DNA from 3 places in the Serratia aquatilis genome. Region 3 is predicted to be linked to each of the others. Evidence: predicted binding sites of a transcription regulator. Region 3 holds the regulator's gene; each other region holds the start of a gene.

Region 1 (10,888 bases), 570 kb from region 3:
CCACCGCATTACCGGCGCTGGATGCCAACACCTGATTCATATCGGTGAGCAGTGCCGTGGTCTTACAACCGGCACCGTTGGCCACGCCAACGATCGCCTGCGCCAAATCTTCCGAAAGCGCGTAGGTCGGCATAAAGGCACCAGATCCAACTTTAACGTCCATCACCAGCGCATCAAGCCCTTCAGCCAGCTTCTTCGCCAGAATGGACGCGGTGATCAGCGGGATGGAATCCACGGTGGCCGTAATATCGCGTGTGGCATAGAAACGCTTGTCGGCCGGGGCCAGCGAGCTGGTTTGGCCAATAATCGCCACCCCAACGTCTTTGATGATCCTGCGGAAGGCAGTGTCGTCCGGGTAAATGTTAAAGCCCGGGATGGCCTCCAGTTTGTCCAGCGTACCTCCGGTATGGCCAAGACCACGCCCTGAAATCATCGGCACATAACCGCCACAGGCCGCGACCATCGGGCCCAGCATCAGCGAAGTCACATCCCCCACGCCGCCGGTTGAATGTTTGTCGACTATTGGGCCGTTTAATGCCAGTTTCTTCCAGTCAAGCACCGAGCCTGAATCACGCATGGCCATAGTCAGCGCCACGCGCTCCTGCATGGTCATGTCGTGGAAGTAAATGGTCATCGCCAAAGCAGCAATCTGCCCCTCGGAAACCACGTTATCGCGGATGCCATTGATGAAGAAGCGGATCTCTGCTTCGCTCAATGACTGACCGTCACGTTTTTTACGGATTATTTCTTGTGCCAGGAACAAGGCATTCTCCCTGTTTTACCCATTCGATATGCCAACAGTAACCCTGTGGCGCGATAAAAAATCAGTAACCGTTACCAGCAGACTGGGTGCTATGCCCCAACGTGGTCAGCAGGCTGGCCAACAGGCTTGAAGCACCGAAGCGGAAGTGACGCGCATCGGCCCAGCCCTTACCCAGAATACGATCGGCAAGTTGCAGATAGTGCAGCGCATCTTCTGCCGTGCGTACACCGCCAGCGGGTTTGAAACCGACATCGTTGGCAACGCCCATATCACGGATCACCGTCATCATCAGTTCAGCGCTTTCCAACGTGGCATTAACCGGCACTTTACCGGTAGATGTTTTGATAAAGTCGGCCCCTGCCTCGATGGCAATCGAAGATGCCTTGCGGATCAGATCCGCCTGCTTCAACTCGCCGGTTTCGATAATCACTTTCAACAGCACATTGGCCTCGGCACAGGCCTGCTTGCACTGTTTCACCAGTTCAAAACCGACCTTATCGTTACCTGCGATCAATGCACGGTAAGGGAATACCACGTCAACCTCGTCGGCACCGTAAGCAATGGCCGCCCGAGTCTCCGCCAGCGCGATGGCGACATCATCATTACCATGCGGAAAATTAGTGACAGTAGCGATACGAATATCAGGGGTACCTTGTTCACGCAGCGTCTTGCGCGCAATAGGGATAAAGCGAGGGTAAATACAGATGGCGGCGGTATGGCCTGCCGGGCTGTTTGCCTGACGACACAGGGCGATAACTTTCTCGTCGGTATCATCATCATTCAGCGTGGTTAAATCCATCAGATTCAGCGCACGTTGCGCCGCTGCGGTTAATTCGGTCATAAAACTCTCCAACTGAGTACTGACAGTGTTGGCGAGCGGACTTGGTTCCTTGAAGATAGCGCGTGGAGTGAAACCACGGCGGCAACTGAGATCCTTCTCACCGCACATAGCCTTTCGATATCGAACAGCCATTGGTTGCTATTTGAACACGATAACGTCGAGTTATTTGTGCTCTGATTCACACCGTATGAAATATCTCTGTAACGGATTCGGATTATATGTGAATTATGTCACATAATACCGGGATATTGTTCACACATTACTACACTAGGCTGTGTCCCTTAATTGCACGCGAGCGCCGCTGGCGGTCATTTGTGCACAGGGCAAGGCGTGAGCCGCGAGGTTTGGTGGACCAAATAAGCGGCGAACAACGCCGCAATGCGCGCAAATGGCACCAGCCCGAAGGGTCGCGCCCCAAAAGCCCGTTTTCTGTGTTGTCGGGCTTGAACAGAGGGCCACTCTGCCCTTCACCCTCCGCCTTGATAACGGGCTTTTGGGTCTGCGATGGCACCACGGGCAATTAAGGGACACAGCCTAGATAGCAAGTAGACACGGGCACCATCAGCGCGCCCGTGAAAAATGCTTTCAGGCACCTAAGCCAGTCACTGTGCGGCTTAGGTGATCAGAAGTATAGCTTACAGCGCCAGAAAGAAACCGGCGATGGTAGCGCTCATCAGGTTGGAAAGCGTACCCGCAGCAACGGCCTTCAAACCAAAGCGCGCGATGTCCTGGCGACGGCTCGGTGCCATACTGCCCAACCCACCAAGCAGGATCGCGACAGAAGACAGGTTGGCAAAACCGCACAGCGCAAAGGAGATAATCGCCTTGGTATGTTGCGACAGCACCTGCAACCCCTCCGCTGCAACCACATCGTCCGGGCGCAAGTAAGCGCCGAAGTTCATATAGGCAACGAATTCGTTAACAATGATCTTCTGGCCGATAAACGAACCGGCGACCATCGCTTCATTCCATGGCACACCGATCAGGAAGGCGATTGGCGAGAAGAGCCACCCCAGAATCAACTCCAGAGAGAGTTGAGGGAAGTTAAACCAGCCGCCAACACCGCCCAGTATGCCGTTCAGCACGGCGATCAAAGCAATAAATGCCAGCAACATGGCTCCCACGTTCAGCGCTAGTTGCATACCGGATGCAGCACCTGAAGCCGCCGCGTCAATCACGTTGGCCGGGCGATCCTCTTCGGCAATCAACTTCATCGCATCGTCTTTATCGTGGGTTTTTTCTGTTTCCGGCACCATCAGCTTGGCAAACAGCAGGCCACCTGGCGCAGCCATAAACGAAGCGGCAATCAGATATTCCAGCGGTACCCCCATCTGGGCATACCCAGCCAGCACGGATCCCGCGACCGAAGCCAAGCCACCACACATCACGGCAAACAGCTCAGACTGGGTCATGGTGGCGATATAGGGGCGCACGACCAGAGGCGCCTCGGTCTGGCCGACAAAGATATTGGCGGTCGCCGACAGTGACTCAGTCCGTGACGTTCCCAGCAGTTTCTGCAGTCCGCCACCAAGGATCTTAATCACCAACTGCATAATACCCAGATAGTAGAGCACCGCTATCAGTGAGGAGAAGAAGACAATCACCGGCAGTACGCGCAGCGCGAACACAAAACCGCCGCCACCGAAGACTTCAAACATTTTATCGGAAACCAGGCCGCCGAAGATAAAAGAGATCCCCTGGTTGCCGTAGGCGATGACGTTTGCCACCCCTTCAGACATGCCGCCAAGAATGCGGCGCCCGACCGGTACATACAGCACCAGCGCACCAATAGCGATTTGAATGATAAATGCGCCGATCACCGTACGCAGATTAATAGCGCGCCGGTTGCTGGAGAGCAGTACAGCAATGGCGATAAGTACCATCATACCGACCAGGCTCATGATGAGTTGCATACGAGAATATCCCTGTTGCGAAAAAAGAAGTGCCCCTAGCCCGGTGACTGCAACGGGTTATCTAAGGGTGATAACGGCTGGTAATTATACGGGGCAAGCGGTAATGAGACCCGTTTTATGTCACAAACGCATACAACCAGACGCAATTAAAAACTTTGTAATGTGAAGCAAGTCACATTACGCTGCAACAGGTGAAGGTAAGGCAAACAGGGACTGAGCATTTTGCTGCAGAGAATCTGCTATTTCATCCGGCGGTTCAGGCCGTAGTTGGCAGAGTATTTTGAACACCTCAGCAGCCCGCTCTGGGCGGTTGGGTTGCCCCTGATAACCTGCTAAAGGCATATCCGGTGCATCAGTCTCCAATAACAGAGATCCCAGCGGTAACTGCGCCATTACGCCGCGAGTTTTCTGGGCGCGTTCATAACTGATGGTTCCTCCCACTCCGATGGAGTAACCCAAGCGAATAAATGCTTGCGCCTGCGCCAGACTGCCGGCAAAACCGTGCACTACGCCACGGCGGGGGACATCAGCACGGCGCAGCGCCGCTGCCAGTTGATCGTGGCTACGGCGGGAATGCAAGATCACCGGTAGATCATGCCGTTTCGCCAAGGTAAGTTGCTGTTTAAGCAACGTCTGTTGGCGCACAAACTGCGGGTCGGCCATGTAAAGATCAAGGCCGATCTCCCCTACCGCAACCAGTTTTGCTGGCCGACTGGCTAAAAAGTCTGCCAGTTGGTCAAGCTGTTGATCATGATGTTGCACGATATACAAAGGGTGAAGCCCCAGCGCGGCAAACAGCGGTAAATGATCGCCCGCCAGTTTCAGTAAGCTGGCAAAGCGATCTGCGGTCACCGCTGGCACAATGATCTGCTGTACACCGGCCTGCGCCGCCAGCGCCAGGCTCTCCTTCTCGTGCCCGGTAAAAGGTGGGAAATCAAAGTGGCAGTGGGTATCGACGAAAACATAGCTCACGGGGCCTCTCCACCACCGGGGGAAGGATCGCCCGGCAGAATGATGCTTGGCGTTGCTCGCGGCGTTTTTGCCTGCGCTTTTCGGCCAGATGGCGCTTCCACATCAGTCATGATCGGTGACGGCATACGCACATTTTCCGGTTGCAACAAACCGCGAGGAAGGGCTTTTTTTACCTTTAAACCATCGAGCTTTTCCTGTTCCAGCAGCCAGTGTCCTACCGTTGCCAAAAAATAGCGCCCGCAGCGGCGGCCAAGATGATAATCCTGATTCAAAGAAGCCAAACGGCTGCCGAGAGCATTACTCGCCAAGGGTTTGGGCGGGTAAATCTCAAAGATACGCAATTTACCCGGCGGTTTCTCAATGAATTGCTGGATACGGTGATAGCTCTCTTCATGACGCTGCATAATACGCACCATCTGCTGTAGGCTACTGTCACCGAGCCAATGCTCCATGCGTTTCATCCATTGGGGAGTGTAATACATCTGCGAAGGCACGGTGCGGATCACTACAATGGTATCAGCCCCACGGCGGTAAGCTTCTTCTACCGGAATTGCATCACTGATCCCGCCATCAAGGTAGCTGATGCCATCAAGTTCAACGCCCATGCGGTAAAAACCGGGGATGGCACTGGAAGCCTTGATGGCTGGCAGCCAATTGACTCGCTCGGCGCGCAGATAAGTCGGCTCGAAGTCGTCGCTCCGGCAGGCGCACATCAGGAACTCACGGCCATTACTCAGCCGTTGTTCGGCTACATCGATTGCCAATGGCAATTCTTGCGAGGTGATGTCCACCAGCCAGTCGAGATCGATAAGATGCCCACCGCGCACAAAACGCAACGGGTTGAAGAAATTGGCAGAGGTGGTGTAACGGGTGATCACCCGCCGTGCATAGCCCAACTGGCCGCAAACAAAAGCCGAGAGATTCTGCGCACCGGCAGAGGTACCAATCATCAGCTCAAATGGGTTAAAATGGGCACGCTGAAACTCATCCAGTACACCTGCGGTAAAAATCCCACGCTGCCCGCCCCCTTCACATACCAGCGCCATTTTACCCGCGCGGTAAGGTTTATATGCCAACGGTTCTATATTGCCGATCGTGACAGGTATTCTGTATCCCAATCTTATATCCTCAATGTGGCTGTTTTTTCGAGGATAGCGCTTCTCGCTCTTTTCCGTAATCTTCTTGCAACACGCCAGAGAGGAAATCATTACTCCCTGACAACCAGGTAAAATCATTGCCGGAAAACTCCGCCCACACCTGCCAAGCCTGGCCTTTCAGCTGTTTCAAGCGGCCGACAATGATGTCGCTATTCATAACTTGCCTCACTAAATGCCGAGAAAAGGAATTAAACTTTGTTACAGTTTGAGAGAAAATTAAGGTCGCCGACGGCCAGTAAACAGGCTGACCAGGAACAGAATAATACCCACGACAAAGACGATTTTAGCCGCCCAGGCGGCAGTACCGGCAAGTGCACCGAATCCTAACGCCGCAGCGATCAAGGCGATAATTAAAAAGATAATGCCCCAACGAAACATAAGCCACTCCTTACCATAAGTGAAAACCGCATTACCATCAGCCAGCCCTATTGATGGGGTTAACCTTCACACAGCGCTGTACTCCAGGCCATGTCCCCCAATTGCCGGGGAACACCGCAGGCTGTCAATCAGAAGACACGGCCTGGTCTGTGTCGTACACAACCCGGGCGCTAGCCCGGAATTGCCAGCTTGTTGTTACTGGTGCTGATTGACTAGGGTTTTACCACCAAGTCGTTCTTGACGCTTTTCACGCCGTCAATGGCTTTGGCAATTTTCTCTGCACGTTCCGACTGAGCCGGAGTTTTCACCGAACCGGAAAGCTGAACTACGCCATCGGTGGTTTCTACTTTCACATGACGGGAAGGCACAATATCGTCGGCCAACAGCTTAGCCTTCAGTTCGCTGGTCGTTGCCGCATCGCCAGCATAAGCTTTGATTGACTGACTCGGTTGGTCTTTTACGTGCAATTTGTCGCTAACGGATTTGACACCTTCCACCTTGCCTGCGGCTTTGACAGCCTGTTCGGCCTGCATCTGGCTATCGACAAAACCGGACAGTGTGACGACACCTTTCTCAGTTTCCACAGAGATATCGTTACTTTTTATGGTTTTATCTTCAATCAAGGCGCTTTTAACCTTGGCTGTAATTGCGCTGTCATCCATGAAGCCGTCTACTTTTTTCATAGAGTTATCGATTTTGTTACCAGCACCATCAGCAACGCTGGACACTTTGTTCAACAGAGTTTCTTCTGCAAGAGCAGTACCACTTAGCAATGCAGAACCCAACACGATAACCATTAGTGAATGTGCCAATTTGGTCTTGTTCATCGATCTCTTCCTTCTTGTTATGGATAGCTTGACAGCTGCATACCCTGATGCGGCCGAAAAGCTGCAAACTCAAACGGATACTTCACGATACTTACACAATCAAACGTTCACGTTTAAACAGGAGCAATGCACGTGCCAATGTGTGAATACCGTCAAAACACAACAATAAAGCAGCAAAGGCATAACATTAAGGCGGAAAACTGTTGCCTATTGGCGACAAATGGGGGCGAGTGGCAGAGATTTTTTTCTATCTCATTGATTATGATGGTTTAAAAATGTCTCCAATCGGCAACACAACCGAATAACTCTCTACATAGAGTGAAAACACTAGTACTTTACGCTATAAACACAAGACATACCCTAAAAATATAGGTTTTAGATAAAAATAGCCGTGGGAAGCAGAAGCATAGCAAACGCGGTGGCGAGACATAATCAATAAGAAAAGATTATGAATAAGCAGGTTGGGAAGAAAATAAAAAAACACCGGGCGCTCTTAAGCGCCCGATCAGACTGCTGACAAACCCCGTTATTAGGGAGAGCGTGCCGATGGGGTCGTAACGGCGTAAGCCGTCGGAGCGCCCCTCGGTGCGCTAGGCCCGAGTATCTCGGGTCAGAAGGCGACTTTGTCATCAACCTCACCGGGCGCCCTTAAGCGCCCGATTTTGGGTTCGATCAATGCTCGCGGGTCTTGCGGAACACAACGTCAGGGTAACGCTCTTGTGTCAGGTTAAGGTTAACCATGGTTGGCGCTATATATGAAAGGTTGTCCCCTCCGTCCAACGCCAGATTCAGCTCGTTCTTACGCTTGAATTCTTCGAATTTTTTCACGTCGTCACACTCCACCCAGCGGGCGGTGGAAACGTTTACCGACTCGTATAACGCTTCAACGTTATATTCGCTCTTCAAACGTGCTACCACGACATCAAACTGCAGAACACCCACAGCTCCGACGATCAGATCGTTGTTGGAGATTGGCCGGAACACCTGCACAGCCCCCTCTTCGGAAAGCTGGACCAGCCCTTTCAGCAGTTGTTTCTGCTTGAGAGGATCGCGCAGACGGATGCGGCGGAACAGTTCAGGGGCAAAGTTAGGAATGCCGGTGAACTTCATATCTTCACCCTGTGTAAAGGTGTCACCGATCTGGATTGTTCCGTGGTTATGTAAACCAATAATGTCGCCCGGATACGCCTCTTCAACATGTGAGCGGTCACCCGCCATGAAGGTCAGCGCGTCAGAGATCACCACGTCTTTACCGGTACGAACCTGACGTAACTTCATGCCTTTCTCATACCTGCCGGACACCACACGCATAAAAGCCACACGGTCACGATGCTTCGGATCCATGTTGGCCTGGATCTTGAACACAAAACCGGTGAATTTTTCTTCTGCGGCTACGACTTCACGGGTATCCGTCTTACGTGGCATTGGCGCTGGCGCCCAGGCCACCAAACCGTCGAGCATGTGGTCAACGCCAAAGTTACCTAATGCCGTTCCGAAGAACACCGGCGTCAGTTCACCTGCAAGGAAGGCTTCCTGTTCAAACTCGTGGGAAGCCCCTTGCACCAGTTCCAGCTCTTCACGCAGTTGTGCCGCCAGATCTTCCCCCACGGCAGCATCCAGATCCGGGTTATTGAGCCCCTTGACGATGCGAACTTCCTGAATGGTGTGGCCTTTACCGGTCTGATACAGATAGGTTTCGTCTTTATAGAGGTGGTAAACCCCTTTGAACAATTTGCCGCAGCCAATCGGCCAGGTGATTGGTGAACAGGCGATTTTCAGCTCGCGTTCAACTTCATCCATCACTTCCATCGGATCACGAATGTCACGGTCAAGCTTGTTCATGAAGGTCAGGATTGGCGTATCACGCAAACGAGTCACTTCCATCAGCTTACGGGTACGATCTTCTACCCCTTTCGCGGCATCGATCACCATCAGGCAGCAGTCCACTGCCGTCAGGGTACGGTAAGTATCTTCAGAGAAGTCTTCGTGCCCTGGGGTATCCAGCAGGTTGATCAGACATTCACGGTAGGGGAACTGCATCACCGAGGTGGTGATCGAGATCCCACGCTGTTTCTCCATCTCCATCCAGTCAGACTTGGCATGCTGGTTAGAGCCACGGCCCTTTACCGTACCGGCGGTCTGGATAGCCTGCCCGAACAACAACACCTTCTCGGTAATGGTTGTTTTACCGGCATCGGGGTGCGAGATAATGGCAAAAGTTCTTCTTTTGGAGACTTCGCGAGCGAATTCACTAGGAGACATGTTTTTCACGTTTCTATGGTTAGTCCGCCCTGTTAGTCATGAGAACGCGCGGATCGCGGCGCCAGACAAAGCGGTAATAAAAAGAGTATATACTCTAAATAATTCGAGTTGCATGTAGGCGGCAAGTCCGAGAGTCGCCAGGAGCATAGCCCACTATGTGACTGGTGCGAACGGACGTAGCCAACACCCATGCAGCTTGAAGTATGACGAGTATAGCGGGTTATTTTCGCTGATTTACCACCCCGTGACAATCAATGCTTTCGTGGCATTAGCCTAATGGCAGGGCCATAACGATCGCATCTTCACGGCCATTGGCAGCAGGATAATAGTTACTGCGCACCGTCACCTCGTTGAAACCAAGGTCTTCATACAGGGCTATCGCCCCCAGGTTGGAAGCACGGACCTCCAGCCACAGCGTGACAATGCCCCGCGTTGCCAACTGCTCTATTAATGCGTTCAGCAGAGTGCGCCCCAGCCCTTGGCGTTGCCAGTCGGGGTGGATGGCGATATTAAACAGTGTAGCTTCGTCCAATACTATCTGGGTAATGGCAAACCCGGCCATCTGCCCGTTCACTTCAAGCTTCAGATTAAGGTAACGTTCACCCTGATTACTGGCAAAGGTCGCTGCCGTCCAGGGAAATGCATGGCTGGCTTGTTCAATCTTGAAGGCTGTGGCCAGATCGGCCGTTGTCAGGATAGAAATGTTGTTCATGGTGACAAATCTGCTGCCAAAGTGCGCGTTTCGCACCCGCGTCTTGAGAAAGCTCGGCCAGAGCCGGGCTATATAGCTGCGCACCGGCCACCGCAAGCGGCTCCACAACGCCCAGCCGCCAACTGTTGCACTCGGTGTCTTCGGGCAGCATCACTACCTGATCCGGTGTCAGGCCATAGGTTTGTGCTGGTGTCAGGTCCAGGCTGCGCAGCACATCGCAAAACAGCGGATCGTGATGATCGGGCAAGTCCTGCGCCACCACCAACAAACGCACGTTGGGTGGCACACTTACCGCAACCTCCCCCAGCAACACGCCTGGGCGGCGCAATGTCCACTGCGTAATACCCAGTTGTTGTAACAGCCAGTCGCGTCTTGATGCCATGCCGATCCCCGTGAGTTGTGCCCCCTACCTACCCTGTGCCGCGCTATACCCGAGTTACTTCGAGATGCTGGTAGGCGGCAATCGAATAAATCCCGATGAGCTTACAATGGTAAGTGATTCGGGTGAGAGAGCAGCCAACACCCCAGCACCTTGAGGGGCGACGGGTATATGCTAACAAACCAGCGCCCCCTGCGCCAACAAACCCATCGAACATCTGGTCACAAAGCTCTATAATCTTCGGTCAAATCTTGAGGAGCCGAAAACTGATGTCTGCATTAACCCCCGCCAGTGAAGTGATGCTGCGCCATAGTGATGAATTTATTGAACGCCGCGTGCTGTTTGCTGGCGATCTGCAGGACACATTGCCCGCCCAATTCGAGGCCGCGGATGTTCGTGTCCACACCCAGCAATACCATCACTGGCAGTTACTGAACCGGACGATGGGCGAAAATGCGCAGTTCGGTCTGACCGTGGATCCTACCTTCGTCGCGGAGTGCGACACGTTGATTTATTACTGGCCGAAGAGCAAGCAGGAAGCACAATTCCAACTGTGCAATATCCTGGCTCTGCTGCCAGTTGGCGCGGAAATCTTTGTGGTAGGTGAAAACCGCAGCGGTGTGCGCAGTGCCGAGCAAACCCTGGAAGGCCACGCCAAGCTGGCCAAGATTGACAGCGCTCGCC
Region 2 (10,888 bases), 360 kb from region 3:
AACATGACCTGGTTCGAACGCAGCATCTCCCACTTTGCCGAAATCTTCTTTCCGCTACTGCCTGCGCTGATCAGCGGCGGTTTGATCTTGGGCTTCCGCAACGTCATCGGCGATATTCCAATGTCTGGCGGCCAGACGCTGGCCCAGATGCATCCAGCCTGGAAAACCGTTTACGACTTTCTGTGGTTACTCGGTGAAGCCATCTTTATGTTCCTGCCGGTCGCAATCTGCTGGTCAACGGTGAAAAAGATGGGCGGTACGCCGGTGCTTGGTATCGTGATGGGGATCACCCTGGTCTCACCACAGTTAATGAACTCATACCTGCTCGGCCAGCAAGTGCCAGAGGTGTGGAATTTTGGCTGGTTTGCCATTGAGAAAGTTGGCTATCAGGCACAGGTGATCCCGTCGATCCTCGCCGGTATGGCGCTGGGCTGGATCGAAACCCGGTTGAAAAAGATCGTGCCAGATTATCTGTATCTGGTGGTAGTACCCGTTGTTTCTCTGCTGTTGGCGGTGTTCCTGGCACACACGCTGATCGGGCCGTTTGGCCGTATGATCGGTGACGGCGTCGCCTGGGCGGTGAAATGGGTCATGACCGGCAGCTTCGCTCCTATCGGCGCCGCGCTGTTTGGTTTCCTGTATGCGCCGCTGGTGATCACCGGTGTGCATCAGACCACGCTGGCGATTGATATGCAGATGATCCAAAGCATGGGCGGCACCCCGGTCTGGCCGCTGATTGCCCTTTCGAACATCGCTCAGGCCTCGGCGGTATTAGGTATCATCATTGTCAGCCGCAAGGCTAACGAACGGGAAATCTCTGTGCCTGCCGCCATTTCCGCCTACCTCGGCGTAACCGAACCGGCCATGTACGGTATCAACCTCAAATACCGTTTCCCGATGCTGTGCGCCATGATTGGCTCCGCCATCGCCGGTCTGATCTGCGGGCTGACGGGCGTAATGGCCAACGGTATCGGCGTTGGCGGCCTACCGGGCATTCTGTCAATCAAACCGCAGTTCTGGCTGATCTACTCACTGGCAATCCTGGTGGCGGTAGTGATCCCACTGTTGCTGACCATGATGGTTTACAAGCGCAAAGCAAGCCGTGGCGAATTGCCAGTTTAAATACCCTGGGGCCAATACTTGGCACTGTCACGAAAAAAGGTACCAATAATGAGTAACGCAATCCCATGGTGGCAAAACGGTGTCATCTACCAAATCTATCCAAAAAGCTTTCAGGACAGTACCGGCAACGGTTACGGCGATCTGGCCGGTGTCACTCAACGTTTGGACTATTTGCAGGAACTGGGGGTTGATGCCATCTGGCTGACGCCGGTTTACGTCTCGCCGCAGGTGGACAACGGCTACGACGTGGCCGACTACTGTGCTATCGATCCGGCATACGGCACCCTGGCAGACTTTGAACATCTGGTTGCACAGGCCCACCAGCGTAACATTCGTATCGTGATGGATATGGTATTCAATCATACCTCCACCGAACATCCGTGGTTTAAGGCAGCACAACTGCCCGGCAGCCCGCTGCGTCAGTTCTATATCTGGCGTGATGGTACAGGTGATAACCCGCCCAACAATTGGCGTTCCAAATTTGGTGGCAGTGCCTGGCAATGGCATGCCGACAGCGGCCAATACTATCTGCACCTTTTTGCCAACGAGCAGGCCGACCTAAACTGGGAGCATCCGCCGGTACGTGAAGAACTGAAGAAAGTGTGCCAGTTCTGGGCAGACAAAGGCGTAGACGGATTACGCCTTGATGTAATCAATCTGGTCTCCAAACAGCAGACCTTCCCGAACGATGCCCAGGGCGATGGCCGCCGTTTCTATACCGATGGCCCGCGTATTCATGAGTTTTTGCAGGAGATGAGCCGCGAAGTATTCCAGCCACGGGGCCTGATGACCGTGGGTGAAATGTCCTCTACGTCGTTGGAACACTGCCAGCAGTATGCAGCGCAAAGTGGCCAAGAGCTGTCGATGACCTTCAACTTCCACCACCTGAAAGTGGATTATTCCGGCGGGCAAAAATGGACCTTGGCCGCACCGGACTTCGTTGAGCTGAAACAGATTTTCCGACACTGGCAACAAGGCATGCACAACCGCGCCTGGAATGCACTGTTCTGGTGTAACCACGATCAACCGCGCATCGTTTCGCGTTTTGGGGATGAAGGTGAGTTACGCGTTATCGCCGCCAAGATGCTAGCAATGGTGTTACACGGCATGCAGGGCACCCCCTATATCTATCAGGGTGAAGAGATCGGTATGACCAATCCGGGATTCAGCCGTATCGATCAATACCGTGACGTGGAAAGCCTGAACATGTTTGCCGAACTGCGTGCACAAGGCAAGAGTGATGCTGAGCTGCTGGCAATCCTGGCCAGCAAATCACGAGACAATGGCCGCACGCCGATGCAATGGGATACCACCAGCAACGCCGGGTTTACTACCGCCACCCCATGGATCGCCTGTGCAGACAACTACCCGCAGATTAATGCCAATGCGGCACTGGCGGATCGGGATTCTGTTTTTTACGCCTATCGCCAGCTGATCGCCCTGCGCAAACAGTACCCGCTACTGACGCACGGTGACTATCAGGATCTGGCCCCTGAACACCCGGCATTATGGTGTTATCAGCGTAGCTGGAACGGCCAGCGGCTGCTGGTGGTGGCTAACCTGAGCCGTGAACCGCTGGTGTGGGACGCTGGTGGCGTTGAATCTTGCGAACTGTGGCAGCCCTTGATGAGCAGTCATGGTGATGCGATGCTGCAACCGCAAGCCTGTACCCTGCGGCCATTTGAAGCAACCTGGTGGCTGTTGAAGTCTTGACTTAGGCTGTGTTGAAAAATAGGAAGTCCTGCCATTAAACCATGATTTTTGGGCTGGAAACGCTATACCCAACATAATTCGAGTTGCTTGCAGCGGCCCCGAAGGGGCGAGGCCCAACATGGGCCGAGTTACGCAGCCAACAACCAAGCAATTTGAAGTATGAAGGGTATAATTAATCAACCGGTTTAATCAGTTTAAGTTCCATACCAAGACGTATTGCATGCCGGGCATTTGACACCCCCAGCTTTTTGACAATATTTGACATATGGAATTTAACAGTACGCGCTTTAATCCCTAGGATCGTCCCCGTGTCCTGATAGGTTTTGCCTACGCTTGCCCAATAGAGTATTTCATTTTCTCTATCTGTGAACCGAGGGCTTTTTTCTGTACTGGTAGCATTTTTTTCTGACAGCGAGGTCAGTGTAAGATATATTTCATTTACTGATGCTAACAATAAGGATATATCACCTTTATTCTGGGTGAGCGTTTGTATCATTTCTTCTCTTTGTCCAGCAGGGATAATAAAAGATAACGTAACAAGATTATTATTATAATCATGCAAGACAAATGTATAGCCATTAGTCACGCCAAACTCGCGGGCTTGACTAAAAACTTCAGAAGAATTAATCCCTGAGCTAGTTATAAGATTCTCATCCCATAAAAAAGGGGTCAACCTGTTCAATGCAGTTATCACGACTGGATCGGTATACTGTAAACCATTTTCTTTATAACGCGCCACCCATTCATCTGGGTAATTTGTTACGCCGAAGATGCATGACATGTCTTTTTTTGATAATACAACATAGGCCCAGGTTAACTCTCCAAAAACATTTAGTGCAGTCTCCAAGTGCTTTCTGATATTCTTTTCATACTCCATTAATCGCTCCCGATCACTCAAATAGCTTACATAATTGAATACAAATGGTTCACGTAGCAAACAACCAGAACATGATTGTACATTAATAAATTATCTTTTGGTTGACAATGCTTACGTTATCTACCGATAAGGCACCCCATTGACAACACAAAAATTTCAGTCATCCTGCCCCCTCTTTCAAGTCGATAACTCCAGTATTTTATGTAAAAAAATACAATTTTTAAGCATAAAGAGCCGACTATAAAATAATGGCTAGAGTGGAGTACCGTTCAGCGCTTCAAATTTAGAGCCTAACCTCAACCAAGGTTTATACTCTAAATAATTCGAGTTGCATGACAAAAACGCAATGCGTTTTTGAACAGCGCTCGCGTGCAATTAAGGGACACAGCCTAGGGTGAGCGAGGAAAGCCAACACACATGCAACTTGAAGTATGACGAGTATAGCACTTTAGTACAGGCATCCAGCTGTACCTAGAGCCAGATTATCTCATTAAAATAAATGTACTATCATCCATCCCAACTAAGACTGTACTAGTCAATTACTATTATAGGCCCAGACTCTTTGCCATTAGCACAGCTGATACAAATTGCCAGACACCAGGGAATCTTGTTAGCACTAGGCTGTATCCCTTAACTGTACGTGGTGCCGTCGCAGACCCAAAAGCCCATGATCAAGGCGGAGGGTATATCTAGCGTCCGCCACACTACACCCTATCTTCCTTTCAGATCATAAGATCACCAACACAGACTGTGTACTCTTACCCAACATAGTCGACCATTTTTTGCACATTACAGATAACATGCGACCCGCAAAATTGATGGCTCTCCGCGTTAAGCCAGTGATCGCTGGCACATTGATCCGTGATGACAACCACCAAGACGCTCTATCCACAACTGTTGTATCAACGCATTGACTTCCGAGAGGCTGTTGAATGGTTACGTGAATTTCACGGCAATACTTACCATAAAAAAAATTAAAGTGTGAAGATAATCCCAAATTAGAAACACATTTATTTCACGCTATAAAAAAAACATGTAATAGTCGTATAAAAATGTGATGCCATTCATGATTTACTGAAAAACAGTGCCTGAATCAGGGCTGCGCTATTCTGCTTGCTATTTTTACCACCTCGACTAATACGGATTATTATTATGACATTGAACGGAAAATCGATAGTTATATTCAGTGGATTGCTAGCCGCAAGTTTAAGCGGGTGTGACAGTAATGACTCTTACCCTACATCCACCACCCAAGCCGAAATAGAAAGTAAGAGCGTACCAATAATTACTATAGGTACGCTTAAATTTAAGGATCTGAATAAAAACGGCCAGCTCGACCCTTATGAAGACTGGCGTCTTGATAGCGCCACCCGTGCCAGCGACCTGACTTCCCGCATGACCGTGGAAGAAAAAGCAGGGGCAATGATGCACGGTACGATCGCGCTAAATAAATCGGGACGCGTAGATTTCAACGCCACTGACGCAGAGGTTAATCAGCGCTTCGTTAATACCTTTATTACCCGTATGGCTGGCGATCCGCAGCATATTTCTGCCGATAATAATACATTGCAGGAAATGGCCGAAAAAACCCGCCTGGGTATTCCGATCACTATCAGTACCGATCCCCGTAACCATTTCGTTAACGATCCCAATGCCACCAGCGTAGCCGCTGGCAGCTTTTCACAATGGCCGGAACCTCTCGGCTTTGCGGCTATCGACGATACCGCATTGGTTAAAAATTTTGCCGATATCGCCCGTCAGGAATACCGTGCGGTGGGGATCCAAATGGCATTATCCCCGCAGGCAGACCTGGCTACCGAACCTCGCTGGGGGCGAATCAACGGCACCTTCGGTGAGGATAACCAGCTTGCCAAACGTATGGTCCAAGCCTATATCGAAGGCTTCCAGCACGGTGACAAAGGGCTACAGCCAACCAGCGTCATCACTGTGGTTAAACACTTTGCCGGTGGTGGCCCACAACTTAACGGGCTGGATCCGCACAATATCTACGGTAAAGAACAGGTTTATCCTGGGGATAATCTGGAATACCACCTGGTACCGTTCGAAGGGGCCTTTGCCGCCAATGTCGCTTCGGTCATGCCTTATTATGGCCAGCCGATCAAGCTTTGGTACAAGGATCAACTGATTGAAGAGGTGGGCTTCGGTTTTAATAAGCAGGTGTTGACCGAGATGTTGCGTGGCCGCTTCCACTTCACTGGTGTAGTGTTGAGCGACTGGGGCATCCTGGAAAGTTGTGAAGGGAAGTGCGCCAGCGGTATCAGCGATGCCGATATCGCTGCCGGAGTATCACCTTGGACTGCCGGGATCGGCATGTCATGGGGAGTTGAAAATCTCACTCGGCAGGAGCGCGTAGTCAAAGCGGTAGAAGCCGGTATCGATCAGTTTGGTGGCACCACCGACTCTAGCGACCTGATCGCCGCCATCAATCAACAGCAACTGCCGATCGCCACCATTGATGCCTCAGTGAAACGTATTTTGCAGCAGAAGTTTGAGCTAGGGTTGTTTGAAAAACCGTACGTAGATGAAACCCAGGCGGTGAAGATTGTCGGTAACAGTGAATTCCAGAAGAAAGGCGATGATGCCCAACGCCGTTCACAGATCCTGCTACAGAATAACAACGATCTATTGCCACTGGCGCTGAGCGGCAAGAAGGTATTCCTGCATAACGTCAACGCCAGCGTGGCAGCACGCTATGGGCTGGAAGTGGTTGCGACACCGGAAGAAGCCGAGATCGCTATCTTGCGGGTGGATACCCCACACCAGAACGATCCGCATTATCCGTTTGGTGTCTCGGTCAACTTCGGCCAGTTGGGCTTTGACGATGCCGATACCGTAGTGCTGGATGACAAAGCCGGTACTTACAGCGGTAGTGAAGACTACCAACTGATCAAGCAGGTGAAGGCGCTCAACATTCCAACGGTCATTTCTGTGTACCTTGATCGCCCAGCGATCCTGACCAATATCGTGGATAAAACCGATGTATTACTGGCCAACTTCGGGGCTTCCGATGAGGCGGTGCTGGATGTGATCACCGGCAAGAGTAAGGCACAAGGGAAGTTGCCGTTCGAGCTGCCTTCCAGTTGGCAAGCGGTGCTGGATCAGAAAGAAGACCTGCCACACGATTCGGTTAACCCATTATTCCCTATCGGCACGGGTATTTTATAATACTGCCTAAGCCGATTTATCAAATCGGCTACACACTTGCCCGCGAGCTTCAAACCTTGCGGGCAATCCCCTCGAGCTGAATAAACCCTGTGCCAAACAGTTCCTGTTCACGATTAATACCTTTCCGATAGCCCAGCAACTTATGGGCAGTGGCGTTCCACAAACGAAGCCCGCCACTGGATTCCATAATGAGATCGCCGTCACGCTTTGACGATCTTGCCGAGAACCGGCATTCGGCTTCAACCCGCAGTGAACAAGGGCTTCCCCTCCGCCTGAAATTGGCCGTTGTACAGTGTTCAAACTGTCTTCCCTATTCTTTGCTCTGCGTCATAAAAAACGCAGACACATCAATATATAGTGCTTAAACTTTAACTGATAACTATATATAGTATTTATCCACAACATTATCCACACACTACCGCAGCCCTTATGCGCTGCGGTATTGCCCTGTGGACAAGCCGATAGCGCTCAAAGGAGCAGGAGTAACAACGTGAAACCAGTAGTGATTAAACGGGACGGTTGTCAGGTATCTTTCGACGAAGTACGGATCAGGCAGGCCGTGGAACGGGCAGCCCTGGCCGCTGACGTTGTTGATGCCGATTACTGCGCTACCGTCGCCAGTGTAGTCGCTCAGCAGATGGCACAACGGCCACGTGTCGACATCCATGAAATCCAGCAGGCGGTTGAGAACCAACTGATGGCTGGCCCTTACAAGCAACTGGCACGAACCTACATCGAGTACCGCCACGACCGGGATATATCCCGTGAGCTTCGCGGGCGGCTGAACCAGGAAATTCGTGGCCTGGTTGAACAGAGTAACGTCGCGCTCCTGAACGAGAATGCCAATAAAGACAGCAAAGTGATCCCTACCCAGCGCGATCTGCTGGCCGGTATCGTTGCCAAACACTACGCCAAACAACATATCCTGCCGCGTGACGTGGTACTGGCTCACGAACGTGGCGAAATCCACTACCACGATCTCGACTACTCGCCGTTTTTCCCAATGTTCAACTGTATGCTGATCGACCTGAAAGGCATGTTGACCAACGGCTTCAAGATGGGCAATGCCGAGATTGAACCACCAAAGTCGATCTCCACTGCCACCGCCGTCACCGCACAGATTATCGCACAGGTAGCCAGCCATATTTACGGCGGGACGACCATCAACCGTATTGATGAAATCCTGGCACCGTTCGTGACCGAAAGCTTCGCCAAGCACAAGCAGATCGCGACAGAGTGGCAAATCCCGGACCAGGAAGCCTATGCGCTGGCACGTACCGAAAAAGAGTGTTACGACGCTTTCCAATCGTTGGAATACGAAGTGAACACCCTGCACACCGCCAACGGTCAGACGCCGTTTGTCACCTTTGGTTTTGGTTTGGGAACAAGCTGGGAATCGCGCATGATCCAGCAATCGATCCTGAAAAATCGCATTGCCGGGCTGGGTAAAAACCGCAAAACGGCGGTATTCCCGAAATTGGTCTTCGCCATTCGCGATGGCCTGAATCACAAATTTGGCGACGCCAATTACGATATCAAACAGTTGGCGCTAGAGTGTGCCAGCAAGCGCATGTACCCAGACATTCTCAATTATGATCAGGTAGTCAAGGTTACCGGATCGTTTAAAACGCCGATGGGCTGCCGCAGCTTCCTGGGAACCTATGAAGAGAACGGTGAGCAAATCCACGATGGCCGCAACAATATCGGCGTGATCAGCCTGAACCTGCCGCGCATTGCCTTGGAAGCCAAGGGAGATGAGGGCCGCTTCTGGGCGCTGCTGGACGAACGTCTGCTGTTGGCCAAGAAAGCCTTGATGACACGTATTGCCCGTCTGGAAGGTATCAAGGCCCGCGTAGCACCGATCCTCTATATGGAAGGTGCCTGCGGTGTGCGCTTGAAAGCCGACGATAATATTGCGCAGATCTTCAAGAATGGCCGCGCCTCGATCTCGCTGGGTTATATCGGCGTGCATGAGACTATCAATGCCCTGTTTGGCGCAGAGAAACATGTTTACGACGATGAGCAACTGCGCGCTAAAGCAGTAGCCATTGTTGAACGTCTGAAGGCCGCCACTGAAAGCTGGAAAGCAGAAACCGGCTACGGTTTCAGCCTGTACAGTACGCCAAGTGAAAACCTGTGTGACCGTTTCTGCCGCCTGGATACCAGTGAGTTTGGCGTGGTCGACGGGGTAACCGACAAAGGCTACTACACCAACAGCTTCCATCTGGACGTAGAGAAAAAGGTCAATCCTTACGACAAGTTGGATTTCGAAGCGCCTTATCCACCGCTGACCAATGGTGGTTTCATCTGCTATGGCGAATACCCGAACCTACAGCACAACCTGAAAGCGCTGGAGGACGTATGGGATTACAGCTACTCGCGCGTGCCTTATTACGGCACCAACACCCCTATCGATGAGTGTTACGAGTGCGGTTACACCGGAGAGTTTTCCTGTACCAGTAAAGGGTTTACCTGCCCAAAATGTGGTAACCACGACTCAGCGAAAGTCTCGGTGACGCGCCGTGTGTGTGGTTATCTAGGTAGCCCGGATGCCAGGCCGTTCAACGCCGGTAAGCAGGAAGAAGTGAAACGCCGGGTGAAACACTTGGGCAACGGGCAGATTGGTTAACCACTCCCTAAAGCGTTTGGTGAATAAGCTGCATCGAGGTTATTCATCAAGCGCTATAGTCGCCGCTAATTTAGGCAAATAAGTCATTGTTATGGTCCACCGCAAATGAATTACCACCAGTATTACCCTATCGATGTGGTCAACGGCCCCGGCACGCGTTGTACGCTGTTTGTCTCCGGCTGTGTGCATCAGTGCCCCGGCTGTTATAACAAAAGCACCTGGCGGCTAAACTCCGGCTTGCCATTTACCCAGCAGTTGGAGGACCAGATCATTGCCGATCTCAACGACGCACGCATTCCACGCCAAGGGTTATCGCTCTCCGGTGGCGATCCGCTGCATCCTGCCAACGTTGCCGCTGTATTGCAGTTGGTAAAACGGGTACAGGCCGAGTGCACCGGCAAGGATATCTGGCTTTGGACCGGTTATAGGCTGGATGAACTGGATAGCACGCAACGGCAGATCGTCGATCGGATTAACGTGTTGATTGACGGCAAATTTATACAAGAGCTAAAAGACCCAGCGCTGATTTGGCGCGGTAGCAGCAATCAGGTGGTGCATAAACTGGAGACTGTAATTTAAATTGTGTAATTGCCTGTTTTTGATATGTTCTTCCTGACAATGGAGACAGGCAAATTATGGACGAAAAGAAACTTAAGGCACTCGCTGCTGAGCTGGCCAAAGGCATTAAAACAGAAGCCGATCTCAATGCGTTTTCTCGTATGTTGACCAAGCTCACCGTCGAAACTGCCTTGAATGCCGAGCTGACTGACCACCTCGGTCATGAAAAAAATACCCCTAAAAAAGGCTCGAATACCCGTAACGGTTACTCGTCTAAAACGTTGCTCACTGATGATGGTGAGTTCGAACTGAATACACCCCGTGACCGTGAAGGCTCCTTTGAGCCCCAACTGATAAAGAAAAACCAGACGCGTATCACGCAGATGGACAGCCAGATTTTATCCTTATATGCCAAAGGGATGACGACGAGGGAAATCGTCGCCACGTTCAAGGAGATGTACGATGCCGACGTGTCGCCCACGCTGATATCCAAAGTCACCGATGCCGTTAAAGAGCAGGTTACCGAGTGGCAAAACCGGCCACTGGACTCACTGTATCCCATTGTTTACCTTGACTGTATCGTGGTGAAGGTGCGTCAAAATGGCAGCGTCATCAACAAGGCCGTGTTCCTTGCCTTGGGCATCAATACCGAGGGTCAGAAAGAACTTCTGGGCATGTGGCTGGCAGAAAATGAAGGGGCCAAGTTCTGGCTTAACGTGTTGACCGAGCTAAAAAATCGGGGGCTTCAGGACATCCTGATTGCCTGTGTAGACGGCCTGAAGGGCTTCCCAGAGGCGATAAAC
Region 3 (10,888 bases):
GATCTGGATATGCGCCAGGCGTTGACTGAAGCACTGATCGACTTTGAAGGCGCTTTAGTGGTCGTTTCGCACGACCGTCACTTGCTTCGTTCCACTACCGACGATCTTTATCTGGTGCATGACGGCCAGGTAGAACCGTTTGAGGGCGATCTGGACGATTACCAGCAGTGGCTTAGCGACTTGCAAAAACAGCAGGCTCAGCAGGATGCCCCATCGAAGCAGGATAACGGTAACAGCGCGCAAGCGCGTAAAGATCAGAAGCGCCGTGAAGCCGAGTTCCGTGCACAAACCCAGCCGTTACGTAAACAGATCGCCAAGCTGGAACAGCAAATGGACAAGCTGGGGGCCGAGTTGGCGGCAGTGGAAGAACAACTGGCTGATTCAGCGTTGTATGACATCAACCGGAAAACCGAATTGACCGAATGCCTGCAAAAGCAGAGCGAGGCCAAATCTGCTTTGGAAGAGACAGAAATGACCTGGCTGGAGGCGCAGGAGCAGTTGGAAAACCTGACTCAGGCATTTGAATCAGAGAGTTAAACCTGATACTCAACCGCAGGAATAACTTTTGCATCCCATTCACCTTGCCATGCAAGGTGAATTTATTATTGCTGATAAACAACCATCCCCAGTTTATAAACCGATCTCTCCCCTCAGGAAAATGCATGCATAACCGCCCAGTAACGTGCGATCACCTTTGAGTTCGCAGAACAATTCACCGCCCCGCGCCGATAGCTGCCTGGCATGTAAAACGTGGCGGCCAAGACGCGCCGTCCAATAAGGCATCAGCGTACAGTGAGAAGAGCCCGTTACCGGGTCTTCACTGCGATCCAGAGAGAAGTAACGCGAGACAAAATCAACTTCATCGCCCGGCGCCGTCACGATCACGCCACAGCCAACATTGTCGATCAACTCGGGGATGTCTGGCTGCAATGCTTTTACCTGCCCTTCATTAGCCAATACCACCATCATCGACCTCGCTTGCCATACTTCCAGCGGTTGGGCACCGAGTAACGTTGCTAATAGCGCTGGTTCGGCTACTTTCTGCGGTGGACGAGAAGGGAAATCAAGGATCAGACGTTCACCGTCTGCAGCATCACGTTTTACATATAACTCACCGCTGGCGGAGCGGAAACGGATATCACTCTGCGCCGGATTTATCACGTTTAGCAAGACATGAGCGGTGGCGAGCGTGGCGTGTCCACAGAGATCAACCTCGCGCGTTGGCGTAAACCAGCGGATCGCATGCATATCACCATCTTCCCAAACAAAGCTGGTTTCCGGCAGGTAGAGCTCGTTGGCAATAGCTTGCATTTGCGCCGTATCCAAGGGGTGTTTCAGCAGACAAACTCCCGCAGGATTACCGCGCAGCCCGTCACCGATAAAAGCATCAACGTGAAAATAATTCTCGTCCATCTGCGTTCCCTTAATGCCAAATCAGTAATACACAGGCCGCGGTTAACAGCCCCATCGAAACGTTAAAGATAACCCAGGCTTTCTTACTACGCAGCAGACGACCAATCACCGTGCCAAATCCTAACCAGATGACTCCGGCCACCATATTTACGGCAAAAATGCCGAAGGCGATTGCCAGAATAGAGTGATTGTATTTATCCCCCGCCAGGCTAAAACTCGCCACCGCCCCCAATGCCATTAACCAGGCTTTTGGGTTGAGGAACTGCAACAGCCATCCTTGATAAAGGCGAATAGGCTTTGGCGGTGCCGCATCTGTTTCCAGCTTTTCATAGGCTGCGGTAGCCACTTTCCATGCCAGCCATAGCAGATAGAGGCTACCGAGGATCTTCAGGATCAGGTGCAAGGAGGGATAAATCAGGATCAATCCCCCGACGCCAAAGGCCACCAGCAACAAAATACTTTGCATACCCAACATAATGCCAATCATCAGCCACAACGAACGCATAAAACCAAAATTGGCACCAGAAGTAGTGAGCAGCATGTTATTTGGGCCCGGCGTGATTGCCGCAACCCATAAGAAGCCTAGCATCGAAAGAAATAAACTCAGTTCCATGAGGTGGGTGCTCCTCACCCAAATGTTTTTTTTGCAGTATGATTGTTCACATTGGATATTGAAGCTAACAGTGCGGTATTGATCACACAATAGCCGCCAACAAGAATTTTCTTCAACTATGAATGAATCCTTCCGTCCCATGACTGGGGCCAGTAATCCACATCTGCAAACCCTGCTGCCACGGCTGGTTCGTCGTCGTGTCATGTTGAAACCATTCTGGCAACGGTTGGAATTGCCCGATGGCGATTTTGTCGATCTGGCCTGGAATGAAGATCCCTATTTGGCGCGCAATAAACCACGCGTCGTGCTATTTCATGGGTTGGAGGGTAATTTTTACAGCCCTTATGCCCACGGGCTGCTCAATGCGTGGCGCGAAAAGGGTTGGCTGGGGGTGATCATGCATTTTCGCGGCTGCAGCGGTGTTCCCAATCGCAAACAACGCATCTATCACTCCGGTGAAACAGAAGATGCCCGTTTTTTCCTGCGATGGTTGCGAGGAAGCCTTGGTGAAGCACCCACCGCAGCGGTCGGCATTTCTCTTGGCGGCAATATGCTGGCTTACTATCTGGCACAACAGGGGGATGACAGTCTATTACAGGCGGCAGTGATCGTCTCTGCACCGCTGATGTTGGAACCGTGTTCCATACGAATGGAACAGGGGTTTTCCCGCGTTTATCAGCACTACCTTCTGGGCCAGCTTAAGCAGAACGCGGCGCGTAAACTACTGTATTATCCAGGTACGCTGCCGCTCAATCTGCCACAGTTAAACAAATTACGGCGCATCCGCGAATTTGATGAAGTGATAACCTCGCGCATTCACGGTTTCAGTAATGCTGTTGATTATTATCGCCGTTGCAGTGCCTTACCTCTGTTGCCGCAGATCACCACGCCATTGCTGATCATTCATGCTAAAGACGATCCCTTTATGACAGATGAGGTGATCCCGGATTTCGCCAGTCTGCCAGCCAATATCGAATATCAGTTGACGGAATGTGGCGGTCACGTTGGCTTTGTTGGCGGCACATTAAAAAAACCACAAATGTGGCTGGAATACCGTATTCCATCCTGGCTTTCCCCTTTCTTGGAATCGACAACGTGATTATCCCCTGGCAAGAGCTTGAAAAAGAGACCCTGAATAGCCTGATCGAATCCTTTGTCCTGCGTGAAGGAACCGACTATGGCGAGCATGAGCGCACGCTGGAGCAAAAGGTAGGAGATGTGCACCGACAGTTAAAAAGTGGTGAGGTGGTTCTGGTGTGGTCGGAGTTGCATGAGACTATTAATCTGATGCCTCGTGGGCAGATACGAGCCGGGCAAGAAGATATTTAGTCGACTTCAGGCCTATGACTGGCACAAAAAATCAGGTAACAATGGATTATTGCCAACCAAGGCGCGCACAGGGTCACGGGGAAAAGGTCACCACAGCCTGACTCACGCGTACTAAATTCGGAGTGACTTACAACTATGTCTGCCAAGCATCCTATTATCGCGGTAACCGGCTCCAGCGGTGCCGGGACTACCACCACCAGCCAGGCTTTCCGCAAAATTTTCCAACAGCTAAACATCCGTGCTGCTCAGTTGGAAGGCGATAGTTTCCATCACTTTACCCGGCCGGAAATGGATGCTGCCATCCGTAAAGCGCGCGATTTAGGTCGCCATATCAGCTACTTCGGCCCGGAAGCCAATAATTTTGGCCTGCTTGAGCAAAGCTTTATCCAATATGGCAAAGACGGCACTGGTCGTTCTCGCAAATATCTGCACACCTACGATGAAGCGGTGCCCTACAATCAGGTTCCAGGCACTTTCACTCCCTGGGAACCCTTGCCGGTTCCAACTGACGTGTTGTTTTATGAAGGCTTGCATGGTGGGGTAGTGACAGATCGCGTCGATGTGGCTAAACATGTTGATCTGCTGGTTGGCGTGGTTCCAATTGTGAACCTCGAATGGATCCAGAAGCTGGTGCGTGACACCGGTGAACGTGGCCACTCGCGTGAGGCGGTGATGGACTCCGTGGTGCGTTCGATGGAAGACTACATTAACTTTATTACCCCCCAATTCTCGCGCACCCACATCAACTTCCAGCGCGTTCCGACGGTGGATACCTCCAACCCGTTTGCCGCTAAAGCCATTCCTTCACTGGATGAAAGCCTGGTGGTGATCCATTTTCGCGGTTTAGATCAGATCGACTTCCCCTACCTGTTAGCCATGCTGCAGGGATCGTTTATTTCACATATTAATACGCTGGTCGTGCCGGGGGGCAAAATGGGGCTGGCAATGGAGTTGATCATGGCTCCACTGGTCCAGCGGTTATTGGAAGGCAAGAAGATAGAATAACAACCTTGTTTGGCGCGGTTTATTACCGCGCCAAACGTCGTTAACGCATCAGCAAACGGCGAATAAAGCCGACGTGCAGTTGCACCCCGATCAGTAATGCCGCCTCATCCAGTTTAAACCTGGGATTATGTACACCGTAAGTTGCACCAATCGCTTCATTACCGCTACCGATAAACAGGAAACACCCTGGCACTTTCTCCTGATAAGAGGAGAAATCCTCACTGCCAAACATCGGTGTTGTCATTTCCCGCAATGCTTGCGGCCCCACGGTTTCGGCAATCACCTCACGCGCAATGGCGCACGCGTCCGGATGGTTATTACCGATGGTGTAACCACGCGTCCAACTCACCTTGTAGCTGGCACCATGAGCCTGGCTGATCCCAGCGATGGTTTGTTCAACCAACTGCGGCACCCGCTCGCGTACCTCCCGATTATGGGTACGCAAAGTGCCTGCCAGCCTGACGCTGTCAGGAATGACGTTATAGCTGTCGCCTCCTTGGAAAGTGGCCACCGTCAGGACAGGGACATTCAACGGATCCAACTTACGCGCAACAATCTGCTGCAATGCGGTGACGACTTCTGCACCAATAGGGATGGGGTCGATACACAAGTGGGGCATCGATCCGTGGCCCCCTTTTCCCTGCAGCACGATATCGAAGTTATCACTGGAAGCACTGAAAACGCCCGGTTTTAAAGCCACTTCACCGGTAGGGAAGTTTGGCATCACATGCAGGCCGAAGATCATCTTCACACCATCCAGTACGCCCAGATCCACCAACTGCTGCGCGCCCCCCGGCGGTACCTCCTCAGCATGTTGGAAGATAAAACGCACGGAGCCCTGTAACCGGGATTGTAACTGGCATAGTACCCTGGCCGCCCCCAGAAGCATCGCGCTATGGGCATCGTGGCCACAGGCGTGCATCACCCCTGGCCGCGTCGAGCAAAAGGGTTCGTCGTTTTCTTCCTGGATTGGCAAGGCGTCAATGTCAGCACGCAAGGCAAAACATGGCCCCGGTGCAGCCCCCTGCAATTCGGCAACCACGCTATTCGGGGTAGGACGGGTTAGGGTTAATGGGCCAAAACTGGCGAGTTGCTCGGCAATATAATCGGCTGTCTGCGCCTCATGGAAAGATAACTCTGGATGAGCATGCAGATGACGACGCCAGTTCAGGACCTGCTGTTCAACATCAGCTATCAACTGTTCAATATTCATTCTCGTACTCCTCAATTCAATATCGGCTGGCGTGACTGACTCGCCAGTGGCAGGATCACTAACCCAGAAACCACCATGGCGAGTGCCAAAAAGATAAACGTCGACATGTAATCGTGACTTAGGGTGATCAAATAGCCCATGGCAATCGGCGCAACAAATCCCCCCAGGGTGCCGCCGGTGTTGATCAGCCCCATTGCGGCCCCCATTACTTCCGCAGGCAGGCGTTTCATAGGTAAGGTGAAAACCGTGACAAATGACGCCATCAGAAACACATAGCTCAGGAACAAGAACAGGCTTGCGGCCAGTGGCGATTCGCTGGTAAACACCAGCCAGATGCAGATTGCGCTAAGTAGGGAACTCATACAGATCACCATTGGCTCACGCCCTTGCAGATAACGCCCCACCAACCAGCCGGTGCCGAGGGAAGAGATCCAGATCCCCAAACCACCGGCAGCCACCACCATGCTGGAAACACCGATCGGTAGCCCGCGTTGCTGGACCAGAAATTTCGGTAACCAAGCCATCAAACCGTAAGACGGGATGTTGATGCAGAAGATCGCCACAAATAGCAGCAACACTATCGGGCTTTTCAACAAGGCTTTATAGCTGGCCCCGGTTGCACCGGGCTGGGTGCGCTCAGCCTGAGGCGGGTTGGGCACCAGCCACAAGATACAGGCGGCAATCGCGAATGCCAGCAGGCCAAGAGCCGAGAAGGAACCGCGCCAACCAATATGATCCAGACAATAAACTGCGACTAGCGGCCCAGCGGTCATCGCCAACCCGGCGGAGGAAAGCAGGATCGATTGCGCAAAGGTGCGTTGTTCTAGCGAGAAATTCGCCACTACGGCTTTGGCGCAAGAGCAAGGGTAGCCAGAGTGGCCAATACCGGAAAGGAAACGGAACGTCACCAGCAGCCCCAGGCCGAACCCCAGAATGCCGAAGCACAGCGCAAACCCGCCAAGCAGCAGTAGCGAACTGCACAGGACTTTCTTGAAGCCAAAACGGTCATTAAGCCAGCCTGCCGGTATCTGGAACAATGAGTAGGCCAGGAAGAACATCCCGGTAATGTATCCCAGTTGCTCAGCCTGCAGATTGAACTCACGTTCAATAGGTAACAGTGCAAAACCCATTACGGTTTTATCGATGTAAACCACGACATAACCCACAAACAGCAAAAAAATCATTAGTGAACGACTTTTCATCGCTGGTATTCCTTTAAGTTATCACTAAGACCTCCCCCATCCTGGCGGGCTTGTTTTGATAGTGTGATCCAGGTCACTTTATAACCTTAAATAACAATCACTTATATCAATACCTTAGAAACTATAGGCTTTTACCATGTTGCATAAGATACAATTTTTTAAGTAGTGATAGCTTTTGCTGATAGGGGCAGGAATGGGGTATTTACCAAAATTACAGCAACTTAAAGTGTTCCAACAGGTGATCCGTAGCGGCAGCATTCGCGGCGCGGCGCGTGCCCTGGGGCAGTCCCAGCCAGCGGTAAGCCGCACTATTCGCGAATTGGAACAAGTGCTGGAAACCCAGTTGATCATTCGTAGTAGCCAGGGGATGACGCTGACCGAAACGGGCCGGGCGTTCGCTCTGCGAATGCAGCTGATTCTGGAAGAACTACAGCGTGCCACCGATGAGATCCAGCAGTTGAACCAGCATTCGCAGGGCAGCGTTGCGGTGGGATGTTCTTCTTTACTGGCTCTAACGGTACTCCCTGAGTTGGTAGAAGAGTTCAAACAGCCATTTCCACAGGCCAATCTGCTGATCCGTGAAGCCCAGATGTCGACCCTACTACCAGCATTACGTGAGGGGCGCCTGGATTTTGCCGTCGGCACCGTTAGTCCGGAACTACCTTTAGAAGATTTGGTGCGCGAGCCGCTGTTCAACGCCCCTTTCTGTATTATTGCCCGCCAAGGGCACCCGCTGGCACAGGCGAAATCACTGGACGAGCTCCGCGAGGCAAAACTGGTATTACCGGAAACCGACATGGGGTATTACCAGCAGCTACAGTCGGTGCTCGGCACCTTCTACCAGCAGCTGCCCCACACGCCCATCCGTTCTGATTCGGTAGCATATGGACTGAGTATGGTACTGGAGGCTGGCTATCTGACTATCGTGGCACGAGCGATGGCGACGCCGCTTTATTTGCAGCATAAGCTGGTGGCATTGCCTATCGACTGTCTGCCGCAGGCACAGTATTGCGTGCTGTACTCGCAAAAATCGCCGCTAACCATCACGGCGCGGCGCTTTCTTGATTTATTGCGCACATACTGCCAGCGTTACCGTTGGTAGGCTCAGGCAATCTCGCGGATTTCAAAGCTATGGGTGACGCTGGCGGCTTTATTCAGCATCAGCGCAACGGAGCAATATTTCTCTGCGGAAAGGTTTACCGCTCGTTCCACGATCTTATCGGTCAGCCCTTTACCCGCGACAATAAAGTGCAGGTTGATATGGGTAAACAGGCGAGGGGCTTCTTCTCGGCGTTCTGATGTCAGTTTTACTTCACAATCAACGATATCGTTACGCCCTTTTTGCAAAATTGACACCACATCGATAGCACTGCAGCCACCCACAGACATCAGTACCATTTCCATCGGACTTGGCGCTTTCTCCCCCGCGTTACCATCCATCAATACCTGGTGACCAGAAGCGGACTCACCCATAAATGTCAGCCCTTCTACCCACTTGACTCTTGCCTGCATTTTGTACTCTCCGGTTTATTTCTGAAAAACAAAGTACGCTTTCGCATAGAAACTGGCAACGGAACCTGATGCTAATCATGCTGAAGCGAGACAACACAAGACACTCGCCTCACTCTGTGCTACAAACAAAGCCGCAATAACTCTTTCCAGGTCACCGATTTCAGGGAAATGTCCAAGGAAAGGCCCCTATATTGGCATGTTAACAGAATGTAGCTTGCAGCACTCCACGCAAGTCAATATGCTAGAACATAAGCGTATTTCTATAACACGCCTCAAAACCTGTTGATAGCCACTAATAATAAACCAGGCTAGAAGCACGTTTTACAGGGAACTCTGACCCCTGTGATACAAGGCAGCGATTACAACAGAGGATAACAGCGAATGGTTCTCGGCAAACCGCAAACAGACCCGACTCTTGAATGGTTCCTGTCTCATTGCCATATCCACAAATATCCATCGAAGAGTACGCTGATTCACCAAGGTGAAAAAGCCGAAACGCTTTACTACATCGTAAAAGGTTCCGTCGCGGTGCTGATTAAGGATGAAGAAGGCAAAGAGATGATCCTGTCCTACCTTAACCAGGGGGATTTCATCGGCGAGCTCGGATTATTTGAAGAAGGCCAGGAGCGAAGCGCCTGGGTGAGAGCAAAAACAGCCTGTGAAGTGGCTGAAATTTCCTACAAGAAATTCCGCCAACTGATCCAGGTGAACCCGGATATTCTGATGCGCCTGTCCGCACAGATGGCAAACCGTCTACAAGTCACTTCAGAGAAAGTGGGTAACCTCGCCTTCCTTGACGTTACTGGCCGCATCGCACAGACCTTGCTGAATCTGGCAAAACAACCTGATGCCATGACCCACCCTGATGGTATGCAGATCAAAATTACCCGCCAGGAAATTGGCCAAATCGTCGGTTGCTCGCGTGAAACCGTCGGTCGTATTCTGAAAATGCTCGAAGACCAAAACCTGATTTCCGCTCACGGCAAAACTATTGTCGTATACGGTACACGTTAATCCTTGAAAACACGGCGCTACAAGGCGCCGTGTCTTTAGCTGCTGAATAGCAAACCATGTGGCGTCGCCTGATCTACCACCCTGAAGTCAATTACGCACTGCGACAAACACTGGTGCTTTGCCTACCCGTGGTTTTTGGATTGCTGATTAGCAACCTGCAGTTAGGGTTACTGTTCTCGCTGGTTCCCGCCTGTTGCAATATTGCTGGGCTAGATACCCCCCACAAACGCTTCTTCAAACGTCTGATCGTTGGTGGTTCGTTGTTCGCCCTCAGCAGTATTTTGCTGCAGCAGGCGCTGCTGTGGCATATTCCGTTGCCTTTACTGATGCTGGGAATGGCATTGTTACTCGGTGTCAGCGGTGAAATCAGCCCACTGCACGCGCGTCTGTTGCCCGCCGCCCTTGTCGCCGCCATCTTCTCACTCAGTATGGCGGGCAGTGTACCCATATGGCATACCCCCTTGCTGTATATCGTAGGCACGGCGTGGTACGGGTTGTTCACCTGGTTCTGGTTCAAGCTGTGGAAAGAGCAGCCGATGCGTGAATCCCTCAGCCAACTCTATATCCAGTTGGCCGACTATCTAGAAGCCAAATACTCACTGCTGACTCAGCACACCGATCCGGAAACCGCTCTACCGCCTTTATTGAAACGCCAACAACAGGTGATGGATCTGATCAGCCTGTTATACCAGCAACTCAACTTCCTGCCCCATGCCAGTAATGTCGAGCAAAAGCGTTTGCAGCGCAGATTCCAGGTCGCGCTCGATCTGCAGGAACACATTACCGTCAGCCTGCACCAGCCGGAAGAGGTACAAAAACTGGTTGAGCAAAGTCAGGCCGAAGCGATTATCCGCCGCAATGCGCAAGTTATCGCAGCGCGCCTGCGCGAAGTGGCTGGCGACATTCTTTATCATCGACGTTCCAAACGCTTTGGTATGAAGAACGAGCTGGCTGCATTGGAAAAAGTCGCCACACAACATGCTGATAAGCCGGTCGGGCAATTCTGCTATTACCACTTCAGCCGCATCGCACGCCTGCTGCGCACTCAGCGCCCACTTTATCGCCGTGACCTGATGGTCAATCAGTCGCGGTTACCGTTCTGGCCTGCGGTGGTGAGTTATCTTTCACCCAAATCCAACGCCTTGCGAAATGCGACCCGGCTGGGGGTGATACTCGCCGTCGGCAGCAGCCTGGGGATGATTTTCAATCTGCCAAAACCCTATTGGATCTTACTGACCATCATGCTGGTCAGCCAGAACGGCTACAACGCCACGCGGGTGAGGATCCAACACCGTGCGCTTGGCACGGTGGCCGGGTTAGTGATTGCAGCAGGGTTGTTACAGTTACAACTGCCGGAGACGGTGACGCTGTGTATCATGCTGGTAGTCACCCTCGTGGCTTATCTGGTTCTACGTAAAAACTACGGGCTGGCGGTGATCGGTTTCACCATTACCGCAGTCTACACGTTGCAAATTTTAGCCCTCAACGGCACTCATTTCCTGGTGCCTCGGCTGATAGATACGCTCATCGGCTGCGTGCTGGTATTTGGCGGTACAATCTGGCTGTGGCCGCAATGGCAGAGTGGGT

Evidence for each region. Region 3 encodes CRP, which controls carbon source genes, mostly activating them, when cyclic AMP is high. Its sites were predicted from a motif close to ATGTGANNNNNNTCACAT; they were not measured.
Region 1: a site for CRP is predicted at 1,823-1,840, ahead of deoC (deoxyribose-phosphate aldolase). Genes of this name have one in related genera too.
Region 2: a site for CRP is predicted at 4,692-4,709, ahead of SAQUA_RS20995 (glycoside hydrolase family 3 N-terminal domain-containing protein). Genes of this name have one in related genera too.

What each region holds. Positions count from the first base shown of each region.
Region 1 is NZ_CP173186.1:4,422,995-4,433,882, forward strand. Features, by position in the region: gene deoA (thymidine phosphorylase) at 1-763, opposite strand, end outside; gene deoC (deoxyribose-phosphate aldolase) at 825-1,604, opposite strand; gene SAQUA_RS19950 (NupC/NupG family nucleoside CNT transporter) at 2,240-3,517, opposite strand; gene SAQUA_RS19955 (TatD family hydrolase) at 3,695-4,489, opposite strand; gene SAQUA_RS19960 (patatin family protein) at 4,486-5,607, opposite strand; gene SAQUA_RS19965 (CsbD family protein) at 5,618-5,803, opposite strand; gene SAQUA_RS19970 (DUF1328 family protein) at 5,863-6,024, opposite strand; gene osmY (molecular chaperone OsmY) at 6,237-6,851, opposite strand; gene prfC (peptide chain release factor 3) at 7,524-9,113, opposite strand; gene rimI (ribosomal protein S18-alanine N-acetyltransferase) at 9,382-9,825, opposite strand; gene SAQUA_RS19990 (DNA polymerase III subunit psi) at 9,770-10,207, opposite strand; gene rsmC (16S rRNA (guanine(1207)-N(2))-methyltransferase RsmC) at 10,474-10,888, shown strand, end outside.
Region 2 is NZ_CP173186.1:4,634,064-4,644,951, forward strand. Features, by position in the region: gene treB (PTS trehalose transporter subunit IIBC) at 1-1,122, shown strand, start outside; gene treC (alpha,alpha-phosphotrehalase) at 1,171-2,835, shown strand; gene SAQUA_RS20990 (autoinducer binding domain-containing protein) at 3,008-3,712, opposite strand; gene SAQUA_RS20995 (glycoside hydrolase family 3 N-terminal domain-containing protein) at 4,865-6,898, shown strand; gene SAQUA_RS21000 (hypothetical protein) at 6,948-7,085, opposite strand; gene nrdD (anaerobic ribonucleoside-triphosphate reductase) at 7,389-9,527, shown strand; gene nrdG (anaerobic ribonucleoside-triphosphate reductase-activating protein) at 9,633-10,106, shown strand; gene SAQUA_RS21015 (IS256 family transposase) at 10,163-10,888, shown strand, end outside.
Region 3 is NZ_CP173186.1:4,992,598-5,003,485, forward strand. Features, by position in the region: gene SAQUA_RS22770 (ABC transporter ATP-binding protein) at 1-537, shown strand, start outside; gene SAQUA_RS22775 (PhzF family phenazine biosynthesis protein) at 631-1,413, opposite strand; gene SAQUA_RS22780 (LysE family translocator) at 1,424-2,026, opposite strand; gene SAQUA_RS22785 (hydrolase) at 2,145-3,125, shown strand; gene SAQUA_RS22790 (YheU family protein) at 3,122-3,355, shown strand; gene SAQUA_RS22795 (phosphoribulokinase) at 3,491-4,360, shown strand; gene SAQUA_RS22800 (amidohydrolase) at 4,401-5,573, opposite strand; gene SAQUA_RS22805 (MFS transporter) at 5,585-6,775, opposite strand; gene SAQUA_RS22810 (LysR substrate-binding domain-containing protein) at 6,969-7,877, shown strand; gene SAQUA_RS22815 (OsmC family protein) at 7,880-8,287, opposite strand; gene crp (cAMP-activated global transcriptional regulator CRP) at 8,669-9,301, shown strand; gene SAQUA_RS22825 (YccS/YhfK family putative transporter) at 9,358-10,888, shown strand, end outside.